DNA from 3 places in the Serratia sp. C2(1) genome. Region 3 is predicted to be linked to each of the others. Evidence: riboswitches for the same ligand, from Rfam matches in the RefSeq annotation. Region 3 holds a riboswitch; each other region holds the start of a gene.
What was found. Region 3 has a riboswitch for thiamine pyrophosphate ahead of tenA (thiaminase II). Riboswitches for the same ligand answer to the same signal wherever they lie in the genome.

Region 1 (6,945 bases), on a different contig from region 3:
TGCTGTTTACCATCGAACAGCCGTAACTTGCCGCTGAGTGATGAAGGCATTCCCGCCAGCATTTTTATCGCCTCCAGCGCCTGCAGGGTGCCAATGACGCCGACCACCGGGCCGAGTACGCCTGCGGTGCGGCAGTTGCGTTGCGGCTCGGTGTGTTCTGGGTACAGGCAGGCGTAGCAACCGTGGGCATAAGGCGGTTCAATCACCAGCAACTGGCCGCTGAAACCCACCGCGCTGCCGCTGATCAGCGGTTTGCCGGCGGCGATACAGGCGGCGTTCACGGCATGGCGGGTTGTCATGTTATCGCTGCAATCCAGGATCAGATCGGCGCGCCCCACGGCGTCTTGCAAGCTTTCCCCCTGTAAACGCTGTTCCAGCGCGATGGATTCGACCATCGGGTTCAACGCTTGCAACTGACGCTGTGCCAGAGCGGCTTTGCCTTTGGAAATGTCGGTGCTGCGGTAAAGGACCTGACGCTGCAGATTGGTGATGTGCAGCGTATCGTCATCGGCCAACAGCAGCTTACCGACGCCGGCAGCGGCCAGGTAGAGCGCGGCGGGGGAACCTAGTCCCCCCAGGCCGACCAGCAAAACCGATGCCTGCTTAAGCTTTTCCTGGCCTTGCGGACCTACGTCCTCCAACAGCAGCTGGCGGCTGTAGCGCAGAAATTCTTGATCGTTAAGCATCGAATCACTCCTTGCCTTCGATCAGTTGCAAAAGCTGCGCGGTGGCCGCACGCCAGTCCGGTGCCTTGGTGATGGCGCTAACCACCGCCACGCTGCCGACGCCGCAATCCAGCACCGCCGTCACGCGATCAATCCCGATCCCGCCGATCGCTACCGTTGGATAGTCACCCAGTCCGGCGACATGGCGTTTCAGCTCAGCCAGGCCTTGGGGCTCGGAAGGCATCTCTTTGGTCTGGGTCGGGAAGATGTGCCCCAGTGCGATATAGGAAGGTTTCACCGCTATCGCCCGGGCTAATTCGGCATCGTCATGAGTGGATACGCCAAGCCGTAATCCTGCCCGATGGATTGCCGCCAGATCGGTGGTATCCAAATCTTCCTGGCCGAGGTGCACGCCATAGGCGCCGTGCTTGATCGCCAGTTGCCAGTAATCGTTGATAAATAGCCGGGCGTGATAGCGCTTGCCGAGGGCAATGGCGGCGGCGATATCATCCTCGACCTGTTCATCCGGCAAATCCTTGATGCGCAGCTGGATCGTGGTCACGCCCGCCTCCAGCAGGCGGGCAATCCATTCAACGCTGTCGACGACCGGGTATAATCCCAGCCTGTGCGGCGTGGCGGGGAAAGGCGTGGCGATTTCAGTCATTGTTCATCTCCTCCTGCAGGGTATCGGCGCTGTGGTACAACTCGCTACCCCGTGAGCGGAACTCGGCTGACATCTTCTCCATGCCGGTTAGCTGCACCTCTATCGGCTTGGCAGCCTCCTGCGCGGCGGCGTAGTCGCGGACCTCTTGCGAGATCTTCATCGAGCAGAACTTCGGCCCGCACATTGAGCAGAAGTGGGCGATTTTTCCGGATTCCTGCGGCAGGGTTTCGTCGTGGTAGGCTCGGGCGGTGGCGGGATCGAGCGCCAGGTTGAATTGATCTTCCCAGCGGAATTCGAAGCGAGCTTTGGACATGGCGTTATCGCGGATTTGCGCGCCCGGATGCCCTTTGGCCAGGTCGGCGGCGTGGGCGGCAATTTTGTAGGTGATCAATCCCTGCTTCACGTCTTCTTTGTTTGGCAGACCGAGGTGTTCCTTCGGCGTGACGTAGCACAGCATGGCGCAGCCGAACCAGCCGATCATCGCGGCCCCTATGCCGGAGGTGAAGTGGTCATAACCCGGTGCAATATCGGTAGTCAGCGGGCCCAGGGTATAGAACGGCGCTTCGTGGCAGTGTTCCAGCTCTTCGGTCATGTTGCGGCGGATCATCTGCATCGGCACGTGGCCAGGGCCCTCGATCATCACCTGCACGTCATATTCCCAGGCAATTTTTGTCAGTTCGCCCAGCGTGTGCAGTTCGGCGAACTGCGCTTCGTCGTTGGCGTCCTGAATCGAGCCGGGGCGCAGGCCGTCACCCAGCGACAGCGATACGTCATAGGCGGCGCAGATTTCACAAATTTCGCGGAAGTGTTGATACAGGAAGTTTTCCTGATGATGCGACAGGCACCATTTGGCCATGATCGAACCGCCACGGGAGACGATGCCGGTCAGGCGTTTGGCGGTCATCGGCACGTAACGCAGCAGCACACCGGCATGGATAGTGAAGTAGTCGACGCCTTGCTCGGCCTGCTCCAGCAGCGTATCGCGGAACATTTCCCAGGTCAGATTCTCCGCCACACCGTTCACTTTTTCCAACGCCTGATAGATCGGCACCGTACCGATCGGTACCGGGCTATTGCGCAGGATCCATTCGCGGGTTTCGTGGATATAGCGGCCGGTGGACAAATCCATCACGGTGTCCGCACCCCAGCGGGTGGACCACACCAGCTTCTCCACTTCTTCTTCAATCGACGAAGTCACTGCGGAATTGCCGATATTGGCGTTGACCTTCACCAGGAAGTTACGGCCGATGATCATCGGTTCGGCTTCCGGGTGGTTGATATTGGCGGGGATGATGGCACGTCCGGCGGCCACTTCCTGACGAACGAATTCCGGCGTGATGTTTTGCGGCAGGTTAGCGCCCCAGCTTTGGCCGGGATGCTGGTGGCGCAACACTTCACCACGGATGCGCTCACGGCCCATGTTTTCGCGGATGGCGATGAATTCCATTTCCGGGGTGACGATGCCGGCGCGCGCGTAGTGCAACTGGGTGACGCATTTGCCCGTCTGAGCTTTGCGCGGCTGCGGCAGATGCTCGAAGCGCAGATGATCCAGCCCTTCGTCCGCCAGGCGCTGCTGGGTGAACCCGGAACTGACGCCTTTGAGGGCCTCGGTATCGCCACGTTCTTCGATCCAGCCGGCGCGCAGTTTCGCCAGGCCGCGGTGCACATCGAGTTCGGATTGCGGATCGCCGTACGGGCCGGCGGTGTCGTATACCGGGATAGCTTCGTTCTGCTCGTATTGCGGGTTGTTTTTGTCGCCGCCAATCAGCGTCGGGCTGAGCTGGATTTCACGCATCGGGACCCGCACATCGCTGCGCGAGCCTTGCAGATAGATGCGGTGTGAATTGGGAAAGGATACGCCCTGCAGAGTGTCGATAAACTGCTGGGCTTCTTCGCGCTGCTCTTTACGAGCGCGTGGTTTTTTAACGTTAGACATAGCAAATTCCTACCAGTGTAATGAGTTGGGAAAATTGCTTGTCTGGAGCTCGGAGGGAGTAATGATGCTGGCCGGCAAGGCGGGGGTATCCCCGTTCGGGAAGCCCTGCCTGTGGCGATAGATTACTCTTGTTCCCTTCGCGGGTATTAACCCGATCAGGTTCCGCGGATCCCGAATTAACGGTCTCAGCCTGGCCAATTTGATGAGCAAATCAGCGCTAGGCACTCCGACAAGATGCCCTCCAGTATAGGAGGGATAATAAAAAAAACTACAAAATTCTAACGCGTCTGATCCAGTGCTTTATCCGACAGAGGTTGCTGCGAGGCTTCCGTCGCCAGTTGGATCAACTTATCTTCCAGGGTAAAACGTGCAGCAAGCGTTTCGCCGATATCCGACAGCGCCTGGTGGAGTTCCATGCACACGTCCTGATCGATATCTACTTCGGTATAGCGATCGTGGAAAGCCATGATCTGCTCGGTATTGACCCAAAGTTTGGGGTAGATGTTCACCGATAGCGCCATTTTCGGACTGGGTGCGCCTTCCACTTGTTTGATAATTCTGTCATAGATATGAAAATGCCCGGCAGAGAGATAATCCACCAAATTATGGCAAAAGTTCTCCAGCGCTTTTTCATTCAGCGGCGTATGCTTTTCTTTGTTCGGTTTGATGCCCACGAGGGTGCAATAGGCGACAAGCAACTGCTTGCGTGCCTGAAGCCATTGATCAACTAATTCATTACTACCACCAACGCGCTGAGTCAGGCTTTCCAAACGGTTGAGCATGTTTGACTCCGTAAGTAATAAAAAGTAACAGTAAGTTATTAAAATGTAACAAGGCCGATTTGTAGAGTGCCAGTGAAGCTGAGGTTGTGCAACAACGATATGGAACTTGCATTAACGGGTAATGAAAATGGCTGGTGGATCGTCAGCCATGAAAGCAAACTTTGGTTACCGCACGGTGAATTGCCGTTCGGTTCGGCGGCGGCGTTTTCCCTGCAGGGGCGAATGGCGCGCACCATTGGCGAGTGGGAAGGGCTGCCGGTGTGGCTGGTGCGTCAGACGATGCCGCAGGATATGGGCTCGGTGCGTCAACTGCTCGAGCTCGATCGCGGGTTGTTTCAGCTTGCCGGGCGCGGCGTGCAACTGGCCGACTTTTACCGCTCTCATCGCTTCTGCGGTTATTGCGGCCATGAGATGCACCTCAGCCGTACCGAGAGCGCCTGCCTGTGCGGCCACTGCCGGGAGCGTTACTACCCGCAGATTGCACCCTGCGTAATCGTCGCTATTCGGCGTGACGATGAGATCCTGCTGGCGCAGCATGTGCGTCATCGCGGCGGCATTCATACTGTGCTGGCCGGTTTTGTCGAGGTCGGCGAAACGCTGGAACAGGCGGCCGCGCGCGAGGTGATGGAAGAAAGTAATATTGAAATCAAAAACCTGCGTTATGTCACTTCTCAACCCTGGCCGTTCCCGCATTCGCTGATGATGGCCTTTATGGCCGATTACCACCGCGGTGAGATTCGTCACGATCCGAAAGAGCTGCTGAACGCCGGATGGTACCGTTATGACCAGTTGCCGCTGTTGCCGCCACCCGGCACCGTGGCGCGCCGCCTGATAGAGGACACCGTAGCCTTATGCCGTGAGCAATAAATCGCTACAATAACGGCAGATGAATAAGGGAGCCCTATGATGAATGAGTTGAAGAACGATCGTTACCTGCGCGCGCTGCAACGTATGCCGGTGGATGTGACCCCCGTATGGATGATGCGTCAGGCCGGTCGTTATTTGCCGGAGTACAAAGCCACCCGCGCTCAAGCCGGCGATTTCATGTCGCTGTGCAAGAACGCGGAGTTGGCCTGTGAGGTTACGCTGCAACCGCTGCGCCGCTATGCGCTGGATGCCGCCATTCTGTTCTCCGATATCCTCACCATTCCCGATGCCATGGGGCTGGGCCTGTATTTCGAAGCCGGTGAAGGCCCGCGCTTCTCTTCGCCCATCACCAGCCGTGCCGACGTGGACAAACTGCCGGCGTTCGATCCGGAAGTGGAACTGGGCTATGTGATGAACGCGGTACGCACCATCCGTCGCGAACTGAAAGGCGAAGTGCCGCTGATTGGCTTCTCCGGCAGCCCGTGGACGCTGGCGACCTATATGGTGGAAGGTGGCAGCAGCAAGGCCTTTACCAAGTTGAAAAAAATGATGTACGCCGAGCCGGCCACGCTGCATTTGCTGCTGGATAAGCTGGCGGACAGCGTCATTTTGTATCTTAACGCCCAGATTAAAGCCGGCGCGCAGTCGGTGATGATCTTCGATACCTGGGGTGGCGTGCTGACTGGCCGCGACTATCGCGAATTCTCGCTGCATTACATGCACAAGATTGTCGACGGGTTGCTGCGTGAAAACGACGGCCGCCGCGTGCCGGTCACGTTATTCACCAAAGGCGGCGGCCAGTGGCTGGAAGCGATGGCGGCGACCGGTTGCGACGCGCTGGGCCTGGACTGGACTACCGATATCGCGGATGCGCGCCGTCGCGTAGGCGACAAAGTGGCGCTGCAGGGGAATATGGATCCGTCCATGCTGTACGCATCGCCTGAACGCATCGGCCAGGAAGTGGAAACCATTCTTGCCGGTTTCGGCCACGGCGAAGGCCACGTGTTCAATCTGGGCCACGGCATTCATCTGGACGTACCGCCAGAAAACGCGGGCGTCTTTGTGGAGGCCGTTCACGCTCAATCGGCGAAATATCATCGCTAAGGACGAAATGTGATTGATACCCAAGCCCTGCGCGCAGAGCAGTTGCAGCGCGCGTCTGAAGTCATTCGCCACGATGATTTTCTGGTCGATACACCGGCGTTTATCGCCGGTGCCGATGTGGGTTTCGAGCAGGAAGGGTCGGTGACGCGAGCCGCCATCGCCATCCTGCGGTATCCGTCGCTGGAACTGGTTGAATACCAGATTGCCCGTGTGGCGACTACCATGCCCTATATTCCGGGGTTTCTTTCATTCCGCGAATATCCCGCGTTGCTTGCCGCGTGGGAACGGCTGCAACAGAAGCCGGACCTGGTTTTTGTCGACGGTCATGGCATCTCGCATCCGCGCCGTCTGGGCGTCGCCAGCCACTTTGGGTTGTTGGTCAATGTGCCGACCATCGGCGTGGCGAAGAAGCGTCTGTGCGGTAAATTCGCTCCTCTGGATGCCGCGGCCGGTGCGCTGGCGCCGCTGGAGGATAAAGGCGAACAGCTTGGCTGGGTGTGGCGCAGCAAGGCGCGCTGCAACCCGTTGTTTATCGCCACCGGCCACCGTGTAAGCGCCGACAGCGCCTTGGCCTGGGTACAGCGCTGCATGGCGGGTTACCGTTTACCTGAACCCACGCGCTGGGCCGATGCCATCGCCTCGCGCCGGCCGGCCTTCCAGCGCTGGCTGCAACAGCATCCAGAGGTGTCGCAATGATCGATTTCGGGTACACTGCGGCGCAGATAACGCGTAAGAGAGTGAACAATGCTACGTAACCCGATTCATTTACGTCTGGAAAAGCTTGAAAGCTGGCAACATTTGACCTTTATGGCCAGTTTGTGCGAGCGTATGTATCCGAATTACCAGATGTTCTGCCTGCAGACCGAGTTCGGCGATCCGGCCATTTACCGTCGTATTCTGGATTTGGTGTGGGAAACTCTGGTGGTG
Region 2 (6,945 bases), 590 kb from region 3:
TTTATCCATCGGCACGGCGACACCGCCGGCGAACTGCAGGTCGGCGGCTGGATGGAGCTGGCGGAGCAGCGCTATCCGATCACCGCCGTCGGCAGCGTCGCGACGCAAAACCTGCGTGAACTGGGCCATGTCACCGTGCGCTTCGACGGCATAACCCAGGCCGAGTTTCCGGGTTCGATCCACGTTTCCGGTGCCACGCCGGCTGATATCCCGTTAGGCAGCACGCTGAAATTTATTGCATAAGGAGTAGACCATGTCTGAAGTAGCGGTAGTGATTGGCGGCGGCCAAACCTTGGGCGCGTTTTTATCCCACGGCCTGGCGCAGGCGGGTTACCGGGTCGCGGTGGCCGATTTGAACGCGGACAATGCCCGGCAGGTGGCGCAACAGATTAACCATGAGTTCGGTGCGGGCCGCGCCCAGGCTTTCCAGGCCGACGCCACCGACGAGCAGAGCGTCATGGCGCTGGCGGCGGCGGTTGACCAGGCGTTCGGCCAGGCCAATCTGCTGGTTTACAGCGCCGGTATCGCCAAGGCGGCGCCGATCACCGACTTCCTGCTGGGGGATTTTGACCGCTCGCTGCAGGTCAATCTTGTCGGTTATTTTCTGTGCGCCCGCGAGTTTTCCCGCCTGATGATCCGCGACGGCGTCGCCGGGCGTATCATCCAGATCAACTCTAAATCCGGCAAGGTAGGCAGCAAGCACAACTCCGGTTACAGCGCGGCCAAGTTCGGCGGCGTGGGGCTGACCCAGTCGTTGGCGCTCGATCTGGCGGAATACGGCATTACCGTGCATTCACTGATGCTCGGCAACCTGCTGAAGTCGCCGATGTTCCAGTCGCTGCTGCCGCAATACGCGCAAAAGCTGGGGATCGAGCCGGATCAGGTCGAAAAATATTACACCGACAAGGTGCCGTTGAAACGCGGCTGCGACTATCAGGACGTGCTGAACACCCTGCTGTTTTATGCCAGCGACAAGGCGTCTTACTGCACCGGCCAGTCGATTAACATCACCGGCGGTCAGGTGATGTTCTGATGTGATCGCCTCCCCCTCCGGTGGAGGGGGATTAAGGAGGCATTATGACTCAAGCATTGATTATCTTCGCCGTACTGGCCTGGCTGCTGCAAATCGGCCTCGGCGGGTGGCAAATCCGCCATTTCAACCGCGCCTTCGATCGCCTGTGCCGGCAAGGCCGCGTCGGCGTCGGGCGCTCCGGCGGCCGTTTTCAACCCCGGGTCGTGCTGGCGCTGGCTTTCGATGCCGAGCGGCGAGTGTGCGGCAGCCTGCTGATGCGCGGCCTGACCATCTTCGCCCGTCCGCAGCCGCTCACCCATTTGCACGGCCTGCATCAACAGGATTTGCACCCGGATGTGATCTTCCCCGAGGATCGCGCATGTCGGGCTGCACTATCGTTAGCGATTGCCCCTAAATCATGATATTTTCACATTAAAAGACATTACCTTTCATATTGAATTGTTCGCTGAAGGGAAATGCCCACCTCTTGTGAACGGGAATCGCGATGAAACCAAAGCAGCGGCAGGCCGCTATCCTTGAATATCTGCAGCGGCATGGCAAAACGGCAGTGGACGCCCTGGCCGAACATTTCTCCACCACCGGCACCACCATCCGCAAGGATCTCACCCTGCTGGAAGACGAAGGCGAGGTGATACGCACCTACGGCGGCGTGGTGCTCAGCCGCGACGACGGCGACCAGCCGATCGACCGTAAAACCCATATCAACAGCGAAAAGAAACGCCAAATCGCTTACGCCGCCATCAAGCTGATTAACGACGGCGACTCGCTGATTTTCGACGCCGGCAGCACGGTGCTGCAAATGGTGCCGCATCTGGCGCAGTTCAATAACATCACGGTGATGACCAACAGCCTGCATATCGTCAACGCGCTGGTGGAGCTGGACAACGACCAAACCATCCTGATGCCCGGCGGCACCTACCGCAAAAAATCGGCCTCGTTCCACGGCAGCCTGGCGGAGTCGGCGTTCCAGAAGTTCAGCTTCGACAAACTGTTTATTGGCGCGGACGGGGTCGATCTCAACGCCGGCGTCACCACCTTTAACGAGGTGCACAACGTCAGCAAGGCGATGTGCGAGGCTGCCAGCCGCATTATCCTGCTGGTGGATTCGTCGAAATTCGGCCGCAAAAGCCCAAACGTGGTGTGCGACCTGAGCGCCGTGGATACGCTGATCACCGATAAAAACATCAATCCGGATTACCTCGCCGCGCTGCAAGCGAAAGGCATCAATATCATTCTGGTAGGAGATTCCGATGAGTAACGCTACTGCCCTGCTGGCCTTTGCCCGCGAAACGCTGGAAATTGAGCTGACCGAAGCGCAGCGCCTGCTGGCGCGCCTGGACGACAATTTCGTCTGCGCCTGCGAACTGCTGTTGAACTGCCGGGGCAAGGCGGTGATTTCCGGCATCGGCAAATCCGGCCATATCGGCAAAAAAATTGCCGCCTCGCTGGCCAGCACCGGCACTCCGTCGTTCTTCGTCCACCCTGCGGAGGCGCTGCACGGCGATCTCGGCATGATCGGCGCCGACGACGTGGTGGTGTTTATCTCCTATTCCGGCCGCGCCAAGGAGCTGGATTTGATCTTGCCGCTGTTGGCGGAAAATAACATCCCGGTGATCGCCATTACCGGCGGCAAAGAGTCGCCGCTGGCGCTGGCCGCCGCCTGCGTGCTGGACATCAGCGTCGAACGTGAGGCCTGCCCGATGGGGCTGGCGCCCACCTCCAGCGCGGTCAATACGCTGATGATGGGCGACGCACTGGCGATGGCATTGATGCGCCAACGCGGGTTCAACGCCGAAGACTTTGCCCGTTCCCATCCGGGCGGCAGCCTGGGCGCACGCCTGTTGAATCGGGTACACCACCTGATGCGCACCGGCGATCGCCTGCCGCAGGTCAGTGAAAACGCCAATGTGATGGAAGCGATGCTCGAACTGAGCCGCACCGGGCTGGGATTGGTACCGGTGTGCGATGCGCAGCAAAAAGTGGTGGGGGTGTTTACCGACGGCGACCTGCGCCGCTGGCTGGTGAAAGGCAATAGCCTGCAGGATGCGTTGGGCCCGGCCATTACCCGCCCCGGCTACCGCTTGCCGGAACAGTGGCGCGCCGGAGAAGCGCTGGAGGCATTGCACGAACAGCACATCAGCGCCGCGCCGGTGGTCAATCTGGATGGCGTGCTGGTGGGCGCGATCAACCTGCACGATCTGCATCAGGCCGGCATTGGCTGAGTGCGTTACCTCGGGGCGCAGGCAGTTGCGCCCCAGGTCGTTTTATTTCCAGTCGGGATTGCTCTCGAACTGTTTTTTCAGCAGCGCCTTCATGTTTTCGTCCGGCTTGCCCAGCCATTGGTATTTGGCGTACTGCTTCGGATGATCAACCGCTTCCGGCTTATCTGCCACCTCGACGCGCACGCCCCAGGCCTGGGATTTGTCTTCTTTAAACGCCACGATCAAAAAGTTGTTGGCGCAGTCGTGCGGCTTGCACAGATTGCCCACCAGGTAGTTCTGCCCCTTCCAGCTCAGGCTTTGCGCCGGAGTGGAAGTGCCCATCCCCTTGCGCGCCCAGCCCGGCAGGCGAGCCTGCCCCTTCACCATGTTCTGCCAGCTGGTTTGATAGCCCGGCTGCTGGATCACGTCCGAGGTGGTAACAATCTGCTGGGCAACGCTGCCCGCACTGAGGCTGAGTAACGCGCCGAAGATGGCGCAGCGAAGTGCGTTTTGTCCTGTCATGGCCTTCTCCCTTGGTTAAATCCGCTCGTACCCGGCGAGCGCCGGGCATGGATCCAGTCTGACCACAACAACGACAAAAAGTTGAATCACCACCACGCGTGAAAATGATGTACCGGCCCGATACCGTGCCCCACTTCCAGGGTATCTGCCTGCTGCAATGCCTTTTGCAGATAGTCCTTGGCGGCGGCGACCGTGCCGGCCCAGTCTTCATGACGCGGGCGCAACGCAGCCAGCGCAGCGGAAAGCGTGCAGCCGGTGCCGTGCGTATGACGAGTCGCCACGCGCGGTGCAGTGAAGCGCAGTTCCTGCCCCGCGCTGAACAACCAGTCCGGGCTTTCGTTTTCGCTGAGGTGGCCGCCCTTCATCAGCACCGCCTGGCACCCCATGGCCAGCAACGCCCGGCCCTGTTCGCGCATCTGTTGCTCATTTTCCGCCGGGGCGCACGCCAGCAGGGCCGCCGCCTCCGGCAGGTTCGGCGTGATGATCGACACCTGCGGCAGCAGTTCGCGGCGGATAGACTCTACCGCCTCCGGCGCCAGCAGGGGATCGCCGCTTTTCGCCAGCATCACCGTGTCCAGCACCACGAACGGCGGCCGGTAATGCCGCAGGCGTTCGGCCACCGCCTGCACGATATCGGCGTTGGCCAGCATGCCGATCTTGGCGCTGTCGATGCGCACGTCGCTGAATACCGAATCCAACTGGGCGGCGACAAACGCCGGATCGATGTTATATACCGACTGTACGCCACGAGTATTTTGCGCCACCAGCGCGGTGATCACGGAAGTGCCGTAAGCCCCCAGTGCAGAAAAGGCTTTCAGATCGGCCTGGATGCCGGCGCCGCCGCTCGGATCGGTGCCGGCGATGGTCAAAGCGTTAATCCGTTTCATTGCAGCTCCTCCGCACGCAGTTGATACAGGGCGTCGAGGAACGCCGGGGTAAAGCTGCCCGGCCCCGTAGCCCGGTGCGTGGCCCGCTCGCCGCAAAGCGACATCACCCGGCAAGCGGTCGCGACGTTGTCCAGCCGATCGCCCGACAGGCTGCAAAATGCCGCCACCACCGCCGACAGCGCGCAACCTGTGCCCACCACCCGCGTCATCAGCGCATCGCCACCGGCGACCGCCCAGTCGCGCCGGCCATCGGTGATGTAATCCACCACGCCGGTTACCGCCACCACCGCGCCGCTGAGCTGCGCCAGTTCCCGTGCCGCCGGCAAAGCCGCCAGCGAGTCGTCGGTGCTGTCTACGCCGCGCCCGGCGCTCTGCCGGCCGCTCAGCGCCATAATTTCAGACGCGTTGCCCCGGATCGCCGCCGGCTTCTCGCCCAGCAAACGACGGGCAAAGGCGGTGCGGTACGCCAACCCGCCTACCGCCACCGGATCCAGCGTCCAGGGCGTTCCCGCCAAATTGGCGGCTTCTACCGCCACCAGCATGGATTCGGCGCGCGAGGCATTGAGAGTACCGATGTTGATTAACAGGGCACTCGCCATCTGGCTGAACTGCGCCGCTTCGGTCGGTTCCACCACCATCGCCGGGGAAGCGCCAAGCGCCAGCAATACGTTAGCCGTCAGCTCCTGCACCACTTCGTTGGTCAGGCAGTGAATCAGCGGGGGCTGTTGTTTGAATTGGGTCAGACAGGCCGCGGCGCGGGCGCCGGGTAAAGCATCAGGTCGAGCGAACATATTCCTCCCAACCGGCGTTCAAGAAGGCGGGTACCGGTTGGGGCACCGAGACTTCCCTACGCTGGCATAATCCAGATCAGGTAATACGGGTAAAATCTCAGCCCCTTGGGGCACCCCGAGTCAAGGAGGCCATTATTGGGGTTGCTGCCGGTGAGGTCAATCGCGCTATAGTGTCAAAAAACAAAAAGGAGCTGCCATGCAAACAAGACCCTACCGAGAAGCCGATCGCCCGTTCTTGCGCACCCTTTATCTGGCTGCGCGCAAGGCGGCGTTCACGTGGCGCGATACCGAAGATTACCGGCTGGAGGATTTCGACCGCTCGACGCTGGGCGAGGATATCTGGGTGGCGGAAGATCAGGGAAAACTGCTGGGGTTCGTGTCGATCTATCGCCAGGATAACTTTATTCACAACCTGTATGTCGATCCTCACTTGCCGCCACGCGGCGTCGGCACGGCCCTGCTGCAAGCGGCGGAGCGAACCTTTACCGCGACCGGCTCGCTGAAATGCCTGGTGAAAAACGAGAAGGCGCTGGCGTTTTACCATAAGCATGGCTGGCAAAAGATCACCACCGGCAACGACGGCGGCGAAGAATACTACCTGCTGCATTCGCCTAAAAAATAGTCTTGTCTGCTGTGAACCAAACCTGAAAAGGCCTGACATCGTCAGGCCTCTGGAGCGGCTCAGGCTACAAGCCGCGGGTTACCCTTGCAAAACGATATCCTGCATCGCAGGGATATAACCGTAATCATAGACCTCGCGTACAAAGGAACGGTCGCCTTCCAGCACAATGCGTACCGTTGGCGCCTCAGTCCCGCCGATACGGTAATCTTCGCCGACGGTCGGCACGCTGTCGATAAACGACGTCACCAAACCATTCGGCATCACGCAGTGCGAATACGTCTGGAAAGGCTGTTCCGGCGGGTTACCCAGTACCAGGCCTGAGGCGTTCATCGGCGTGTAAGGCCCGGTCAGGCTATCGCTGACAAAACCGTATACCCCATCCGGCCCGGTCAGCCCTTCGGCATAGGTGAACTTATGGCTGATGGTGAACAGGTAATACTTGCCGTCCTGGAACACGTAGTGCGGGCGTTCGGTCTGATCGTTGACGCCCACCGCCGTGACCAGCGGCGGCAAAATCTCCCACTCTTCACCGCTGTGATCCTTCGCCACCGCCAGGCCGATACAGCCCACCTGGAAACGTGCGCCGCCCACCTCTTCATGGCCCGGCGGCACCAGCCCCAACTCATCCGGACCAACCACATGCGAACCGCGATCGCCGGCTACGTTGCCTTCGAACACCATATACAGCTTGCCATCCTGCGGATCGATAAACGGGCTTGGGTCACGGAAGTTCCAGTAGGCATTCTGCGCTTCGGTCTGGTAATACACCCCATCGGCCTCGAACAGCGATTTCACCTCGTTGAAGTCCTGCAGTTGCACGCCGTCATCCGACGTCACAATGCGGCCGCGCACTTTGGCAATGGTGGCACCCGGTGTCACGCAGGTGTAA
Region 3 (6,945 bases):
ACCACGCTGCTGCTTTTCGCTTTGTGCCGCACCAGGCTCCAGGCCAGCACGGCAAAAATCAGCGCCAGTACCGCCAGCAGGCCGATAAACGGCAGCACGTATTTGCTGACCCCGGCTCCTTTCAGGCTGCTGGTGAGGGTGTAGATCACCGCATCGGTGATGCCGTCGCCGGTAAAATAGTTACTGGCGATAAGAATAACGTTGAGGATCAGATAGCTGCCCAGCAGGATCAGCAAAATGGAAAGCCACCAGCGGTTGGCGGCGGCCTTGTTCCGGTAGATCAAGATTGAGGCTAAAAAAAGTGCAAACGAAACTAATGCTGAAACCATCCACCGTACCCTGTCTGATGAAAAAGAAAATCTTAACTGCCCTGGCAAAGGCTGCTGGCCCTGTCGCAGCGCGAAAAAGGAAGGGTATACACCCTAAATAATTCGAGTTGCAGGAAGGCGGTCACTGAACGAGTCCCGATGAGCTTACTCAGGTAAGTGATTCGGGTGAGTGAAGGCAGCCAACGCCCCTGCGGCTCGAAGTATGACGGGTATAGCGCATTGAACGCGCCAGGGTCAATGCGCGTTTGCACCGCGGGGTGGCGGCCAGGGGTGAATGAACAATTTTGTGACAATATTGTGACCATAGTCACTTCTGAGAGGCGTGGGGCGCTGAAATATTGCTCGCCGGGCATTTGGCTCTACCCTTAATGAATGGCGCTGATTGCAGACCGGCGAGGCGCATTAACCTGTTCAGGAGAAAACATGCAGAGCATTTCCGCCACCGTACTGGATGATTTGGCGCCGCAGGGCGTGCTGCGCGCGGCGATCAATTTAGGCAATCCGGTGCTGGCGCAACGGGGGCCGGAGGGGGAACCGCAAGGCGTGTCGGTCACGCTGGCCGGTGCGTTGGCGCATGAGCTGGGCGTGGCGCTGGAGCTGGTGACCTATGATGCGGCGGGCAAGGTTTTCGCCGCGCTGGAAACCGCCGCCTGGGATGTCGCCTTTATGGCCATCGAACCGGTGCGGGCGGAGCAAATCGCTTTCAGTGCGCCTTACGTCATTATTGAAGGCACCTATCTGGTGGCGCAGGAGGCGCCTTATCGGCAGGTTGCCGAGCTCGACAGGCCTGGCATACGCATTGCGGTGGGCCAGGGCGCGGCCTATGACCTGTACCTGTCGCGCACCTTAAAGCAGGCGCAGCTGGTGCGTGCGGAGACCTCGCCGGCCGCGATCACCTTATTCTTCGAGCAAGCGTTGGACGCCGCTGCGGGCGTGCGTCAACCGCTGCTTGCCGCCGCTGCCGCGAACCCGGGCTACCGGGTGCTGGACGGGCACTTTACCGCGATTCACCAGGCGATGGCGGTGCCGCGTGGTAAAGAGCAGGGGGCAGCCTATGTGCGCTGTTTTGTGGAAAGATGCAAGGCCAGCGGGTTGGTGCAGCAGGCGCTCAAGCGCAGCGGCCAGGGCGATGTGACGGTGGCGCCAGCGGCGTGAGGCGGTTGGCAACGGGTTTTTGTGGTTCAAGGGGAGGGGCGCTGCAGACAGCCCCCCCCGCGAATAACCCTTAATGCAGTTCCACGGCGTATTGCGCCACCGGGGTGATTTTCTTGATCAGCTTATTGTCGAACAGGAACTGTTCGTAAGCCTGGTAGCGCGCGGTGTCCAGCCTGGCCGGATCGGTGGCGAACAGCGGCAAAGTTGTCTGCCACGCCTGCTTGTTCAGTTCGGTGTTCAGCTCCGGATGGGTTTTGGCGAAGGCCAGCCAGGTTTCCTGTGGGTGAGCCTGCAGGTAATCGTTGCCTTTTTTCAGCGCGGCGAGGAATTTCCTGATCTTCGGCTCGGCTACCGCGTCGCGGTTGGCGACGATGATCAGTTCGTCATAGGCCGGCACGCCGTAGTCCTCGACGTTGAACACCACCGGATTTTTCCCCTGCAGTTTCAGCTCCAGCGCTTCAATGTTGCGATAACCGCCGATCACCGCATCGACCTGGCCCGCTAGCAGGGCGCTGGTCAGTTGGAAATTGACGTTAATCAGCTTCATGTCGTTCGGGTCAAGATGCGCATGTTTGGCCATGGTGGCCAGCGTGGCCTGCTCGATGCCGCTGACGGAATAGCCGATTTTTTTGCCCTTGAGATCCGCCGGCGAGGTGATGCTTTTATCCAGTGTCATCAGGGTATTGAGCGGCGAGTTAATCAGGGTGCCTACACGCACCAACGGCAGGCCCTGATCGGCGAAGAAGTGCAATTGCGGCTGATAGGTGATGGCAAGATCGGCCTGTTTTGCCGCCACCAGGCGCGGCGGCAGCGCAGGATCGGAAGGGGACACAATCTTGACCTCGAGGCCTTCGGCCTTGAAGGCGCCAATTTGCTCGGCCACCATGATGGGTGCGTGATCGGGATTGATATACCAGTCGAGCACCAGCGTCAGTTTTTCGGCGGCGGCAGCATTGCCGGCCAGAGCGGCGCTGAGCATCAGCCCGCAGAAGGTTTGCTTGATCATTTCTTACCCCAGTCGTTAAAAAGTTATCAGTCGTTTTCCGGCGCCCAGGCGATCAGGCGCAGCAGCAGCGCATCCACCGTCATCCACAGCAAGACGGTCATCAGCACCAGAATAAACAGCGCGGCAAAGCAGACGTCGGTCTGCATGCGCGCGTTGGCGTTCAGCATCACGTAGCCCAACCCTTCCGCCGAGCCGACCCATTCGCCGATAATCGCGCCGATGGGGGCGACGGCGGCGGCCATGCGCAACCCGGAACCAAAGGCCGGCAGCGCCGCCATCAGCCGCACATGCCGCAGTTGTGCCCAGGGGGAAGCGCCCATGGTGCGGGCCAGATCGAGATAATCGTTATTGACCCGGCGCAGCCCATCAAAGAACGCGGAGGTGACCGGGAAGAAGATCACCAGTACCGCCATCGCCACTTTGGCGCTCATGCCGAAGCCGAACCACAGCACCAGCAGCGGTGCCAGCGCAAACACCGGTATCGCCTGGCTGGTCAGTACCAGTGGCATCAGCCAGCGTTGCAGCCGGGGTGAATAGATCATGCACAGCGCCAGCGCCGCGCCGAGCAACACCCCAATCCCCAGCCCGCAGGCAATCTCCGAGGCGGTGATCAGCGTGTGATAAGCGAGATAGGCGCGCCCGCTCCACAGCGCCTGCGCTACCGCAGAAGGCGAAGGCAGCAAAAAAGCGGGAATATCTCCCAACGTGATGAGCCACCACAGCAGCAACAAACCAGCGAACACCGTCAGGCTGCGGCGCACCCGCGGCAGGCGGTTTTCAACCCGTAGCGTCATTCGGCGGCCCTCATCAGTTGCGCCAACAGTTCGCCCTGGCTTTTCAGCAGATGGGGATTGTCCGGCGCGCGCGGCGGCAGGCCGCCGATGACATGCGTATCGTCAATGCCGGCGGGGTAGCGGGAAAGCACCAGCAGGCGATGGCTCAGACGGCAGGCTTCCATCGGGTCATGGGTAATCAACAGTACGGTATGCTGCGCCAGCAGCTCGGCCGCCAGGGTTTGGATCATGGCGCGGGTGATGGCGTCCAGCGCCGAGAAGGGCTCGTCCATCAGTACAATCGGCTGGCGTTCATACAGCGTGCGTGCGATGGCGGCGCGCTGGCGCATACCGCCGGACAAGGCCGAGGGCAGGGCTTTGGCGTAACCGCTCAGCCCCACGCGCTCGAGCAGATGCCCGGCCCATTCCCGGTCGGCTTTTTCGCCGCGCAGCCGCGCACCGAGGCTGATATTTTCGGCGACGGTCAGCCACGGATAGAGCAGGTCTTTTTGCCCCATATAGGCGATGCGGCCGGCTATCGGCAGGCCATCGCTGCCGGTCACTTCACCGGCGGTGGGCAGCATCAGCCCGGCGATAATCTTCAGCAGGCTGGTTTTGCCCGTGCCGCTGGCGCCGAGCAGGGCGACAACGCTGCCGCCGGCAATATCGAAACTCAGCCGATCGAAAATCACCTGCCGGCCAAAGCGCAGGCTGAGATCCCGCACCTGAATGCCGGGCGGCGCGATGCGGTCACTCATGAGGCGTTCAACCCCATCTGCCAGAAGGCGGACTCCAGCCGGGTGGCGGTGGTGAAAATCTCCGCAAGCTCGGCAAAGCGGCTTTCTGCGCCACGCTGGTGGCCCACGCTCTCCAGCAGATCGAGAGCCGCCTGCACGCCGGCCAGATAGTTTTTATCGCCATAGTTGCGGATCCACGAGGCGTAAGGATTGCCCTCCATCACCGTCGCCGGGTCGTCAAGCAGGCGCAGACCAATCTCGGCATAGCCTGCGACGCAAGGCATCAGCGCGGCCAGCAGATCCAGCGCATCGCCGGAGTGGCCGATATCGAGCACATAGCGGGTGTAGTTCAGGGTTTCCGTCGCCTCGGGTTCGGCGGCAATCTCGGGTTCGCCCAGCCCCCAACCGGCGCAGTAAGCCAGGTGCAAAGGCAGTTCGGCGACGATGGCATTGAGCGAAGCGGTGGCCGCGCGCATCTCCGGCAGCGTGCGTAGCTTGCTGACCAGCAGGGCGTAGGCGCGGGCGAAATGGATCAGGAACAGGTAATCCTGGGTCAGATAGCGGCGGAATGCGGATTCAGGCAGCGTGCCGGCGGCCAGTTGCCGAATAAAAGGGTGGGCAACGTAGTCCTGCCAGTCCGCGCCTGCCTGTTGGCGCAGCCGTCCGTAAAGACCGTTATCGAAAAGGGGAGTAAACATGGGACCTCCAAAAGTGAGTGGAGATCCGGGCGCGCTGAGGTATGAACAGGCAATGACCGAGAGCGTGATTGCCGACCCGTCCCTTCGCTGGCATGACCCAGATCAGGTTCAAAGGGTTCGGCTTGCGCCATCTCAGCCCGTAACAGGACACCCCTCGGAGGAGCCTGTTATACGATATTTGCTTTTTGATTACAATGCTCGGGCGAGGGGGATCGGCGGGGGCGGCAATTGGTTCGTTTAGTGCGATTCGCGACGATTTTTCTGGCACCGGCGGCGGCATTTTTGCACTGTAATCCGGTAACGTTGACTCTGAGGAACACTCCCATGAAGAAGATCGGCTTTCTCTCTTTTGGTCACTGGACGCCTTCGGCACAGTCCGGTACTCGTTCTGCGGCGGATGCGCTGCTGCAATCCATCGATCTTGCAGTCGCTGCAGAGGCGCTCGGGGCGGACGGTGCCTATTTCCGCGTGCATCACTTCGCCCGCCAGCTCAGCTCCCCGTTCCCGCTGCTGGCCGCCGTCGGCGCCAAAACCCAACGCATTGAGATCGGTACCGGCGTGATTGATATGCGCTATGAAAACCCGCTTTATATGGTGGAAGACGCCGGAGCCGCCGATCTGATTTCAGGCGGACGGCTGCAACTCGGCATCAGCCGCGGTTCGCCCGAGCAGGTTATCGAAGGCTGGCGCTATTTTGGCTATACGCCCGCAGAGGGCGAGACCGAGGCCGATATGGCCCGTCGCCACACCGAGGTGCTGCTCGATGCGCTGCGCGGTGAGGGCTTCGCCGAGCCGAACCCGCAGCCGATGTTCCCCAATCCGCCGGGGCTGCTGCGCATCGAACCCTTTTCCGCCGGCCTGCGCGACCGCATCTGGTGGGGCGCCAGCTCCAACGCCACCGCGGTGTGGGCGGCAAAACTGGGGATGAACCTGCAAAGCTCGACGCTGAAAAACGACGAAACCGGCGAGCCTTTCCACATTCAGCAGGCCAAGCAGATCCGCGCTTACCGCGCCGCCTGGAAAGAAGCGGGCCACCCGCGCGAGCCGCGCGTGTCGGTCAGCCGCAGCATCTTTGCGCTGATGAACCAGCAGGATCGCAGCTACTTCGGCGGCAGCGGCAAGGAAGGCGATCAGGTCGGGTATATCGACCAGCAAACCCGGGCGATTTTCGGCCGCAGCTACGCCGCCGAGCCGGAAGAACTGATCAAACAGCTGGCGCAGGACGAAGCCATTGCCGAAGCGGACACCTTGCTGTTAACCGTGCCTAACCAGTTGGGCGTCGATTACAACGCGCACGTGATTGAGTCGATCCTCACCCATGTCGCCCCGGCGCTGGGCTGGCGTTGATGTCTCAACAATAAAGGAGGCAGGCCATGTCTCGTATTTTCATTACCGGCTCGGCGGACGGGTTGGGGCGCGCGGCGGCGGCAACCCTGCTGGGCGAAGGCCATCAGGTGATCGTTCATGCGCGTGAGCCGGGCCGGCTCCACGGCGTGCGCGATTTGCTGGACCGCGGCGCGCTGGCGGTCACCGGCGATTTGTCTGATCTGCAGCAGACCCGAGAGGTGGCCGAACAGGTGAACCGCATCGGACGTCCGGATGCGGTCATTCACAATGCCGGCGTTTTCACCGGGCCGCAGGTGCTGGCGGTCAACGTGATCGCGCCTTATCTGTTGACGGCGCTTATCGCTCGCCCGGCGCGGTTGGTATATCTGAGCAGCAGCATGCATTTCGACGGTCGCGCGGCGCTCGAAAAAGTGGACTGGAGTGGGCGCACCCCCGTCTCCTATTCGGACAGCAAACTGTGGGTGACGGCGCTCGCCGCCGCCGTGGCCCGCCGCTGGCCGGACGTGGTCAGCAGTGCGGTCGATCCCGGTTGGGTGCCGACCAAGATGGGCGGCGAAAACGCCCCCGACGATCTGCGCCTGGGGCACCTGACGCAGGAGTGGTTGGTGACCCGCGCAGATGCGCAGGCCGGCGTTTCCGGCGGTTATTGGCATCACCAGCGCCGCCTGGAGCCGCATGCCGCCGCGCGCGATCCGGCTTTTCAGGATGCGCTGTTGGCGGTACTCGAACGCGTTACCGGCGTTGCTCTGGCGATATCCTGAGCGGAAAATCGATGGCGGCCAGGGTGGCATGAAATGCGCGTTGTTGACTTATTTTGCTCAAATTGTATTTTAAGGCCATGCATACATTTCTGATTATCGTCCCCGAAGGGGGCATGCTGTTTGAGTCGGCGGGTATCGC

Region 1: another riboswitch for thiamine pyrophosphate. It lies ahead of thiC (phosphomethylpyrimidine synthase ThiC); the one in region 3 lies ahead of tenA (thiaminase II).
Region 2: another riboswitch for thiamine pyrophosphate. It lies ahead of thiM (hydroxyethylthiazole kinase); the one in region 3 lies ahead of tenA (thiaminase II).

Annotation. Positions count from the first base shown of each region.
Region 1 is NZ_JAZFBA010000009.1:15,862-22,806, forward strand. It holds gene V2S86_RS24885 (HesA/MoeB/ThiF family protein) at 1-686, opposite strand, end outside; gene thiE (thiamine phosphate synthase) at 691-1,329, opposite strand; gene thiC (phosphomethylpyrimidine synthase ThiC) at 1,322-3,265, opposite strand; TPP riboswitch at 3,381-3,504, opposite strand; gene rsd (sigma D regulator) at 3,544-4,047, opposite strand; gene nudC (NAD(+) diphosphatase) at 4,147-4,914, shown strand; gene hemE (uroporphyrinogen decarboxylase) at 4,954-6,018, shown strand; gene nfi (deoxyribonuclease V) at 6,028-6,714, shown strand; gene V2S86_RS24920 (YjaG family protein) at 6,763-6,945, shown strand, end outside.
Region 2 is NZ_JAZFBA010000001.1:193,403-200,347, reverse strand. It holds gene srlB (PTS glucitol/sorbitol transporter subunit IIA) at 1-243, shown strand, start outside; gene srlD (sorbitol-6-phosphate dehydrogenase) at 254-1,033, shown strand; gene gutM (transcriptional regulator GutM) at 1,078-1,434, shown strand; gene srlR (glucitol operon DNA-binding transcriptional repressor SrlR) at 1,518-2,291, shown strand; gene gutQ (arabinose-5-phosphate isomerase GutQ) at 2,284-3,255, shown strand; gene V2S86_RS00955 (inhibitor of vertebrate lysozyme family protein) at 3,298-3,756, opposite strand; gene thiD (bifunctional hydroxymethylpyrimidine kinase/phosphomethylpyrimidine kinase) at 3,843-4,643, opposite strand; gene thiM (hydroxyethylthiazole kinase) at 4,640-5,434, opposite strand; TPP riboswitch at 5,471-5,562, opposite strand; gene V2S86_RS00940 (GNAT family N-acetyltransferase) at 5,631-6,056, shown strand; gene V2S86_RS00935 (glycoside hydrolase family 68 protein) at 6,135-6,945, opposite strand, start outside.
Region 3 is NZ_JAZFBA010000001.1:782,021-788,965, forward strand. It holds gene opgB (phosphatidylglycerol--membrane-oligosaccharide glycerophosphotransferase) at 1-329, opposite strand, end outside; gene V2S86_RS03600 (ABC transporter substrate-binding protein) at 753-1,484, shown strand; gene V2S86_RS03605 (ABC transporter substrate-binding protein) at 1,555-2,490, opposite strand; gene V2S86_RS03610 (ABC transporter permease) at 2,517-3,284, opposite strand; gene V2S86_RS03615 (ABC transporter ATP-binding protein) at 3,281-4,021, opposite strand; gene tenA (thiaminase II) at 4,018-4,698, opposite strand; TPP riboswitch at 4,761-4,863, opposite strand; gene V2S86_RS03625 (LLM class flavin-dependent oxidoreductase) at 5,023-6,045, shown strand; gene V2S86_RS03630 (SDR family NAD(P)-dependent oxidoreductase) at 6,072-6,806, shown strand; gene V2S86_RS03635 (GlxA family transcriptional regulator) at 6,884-6,945, shown strand, end outside.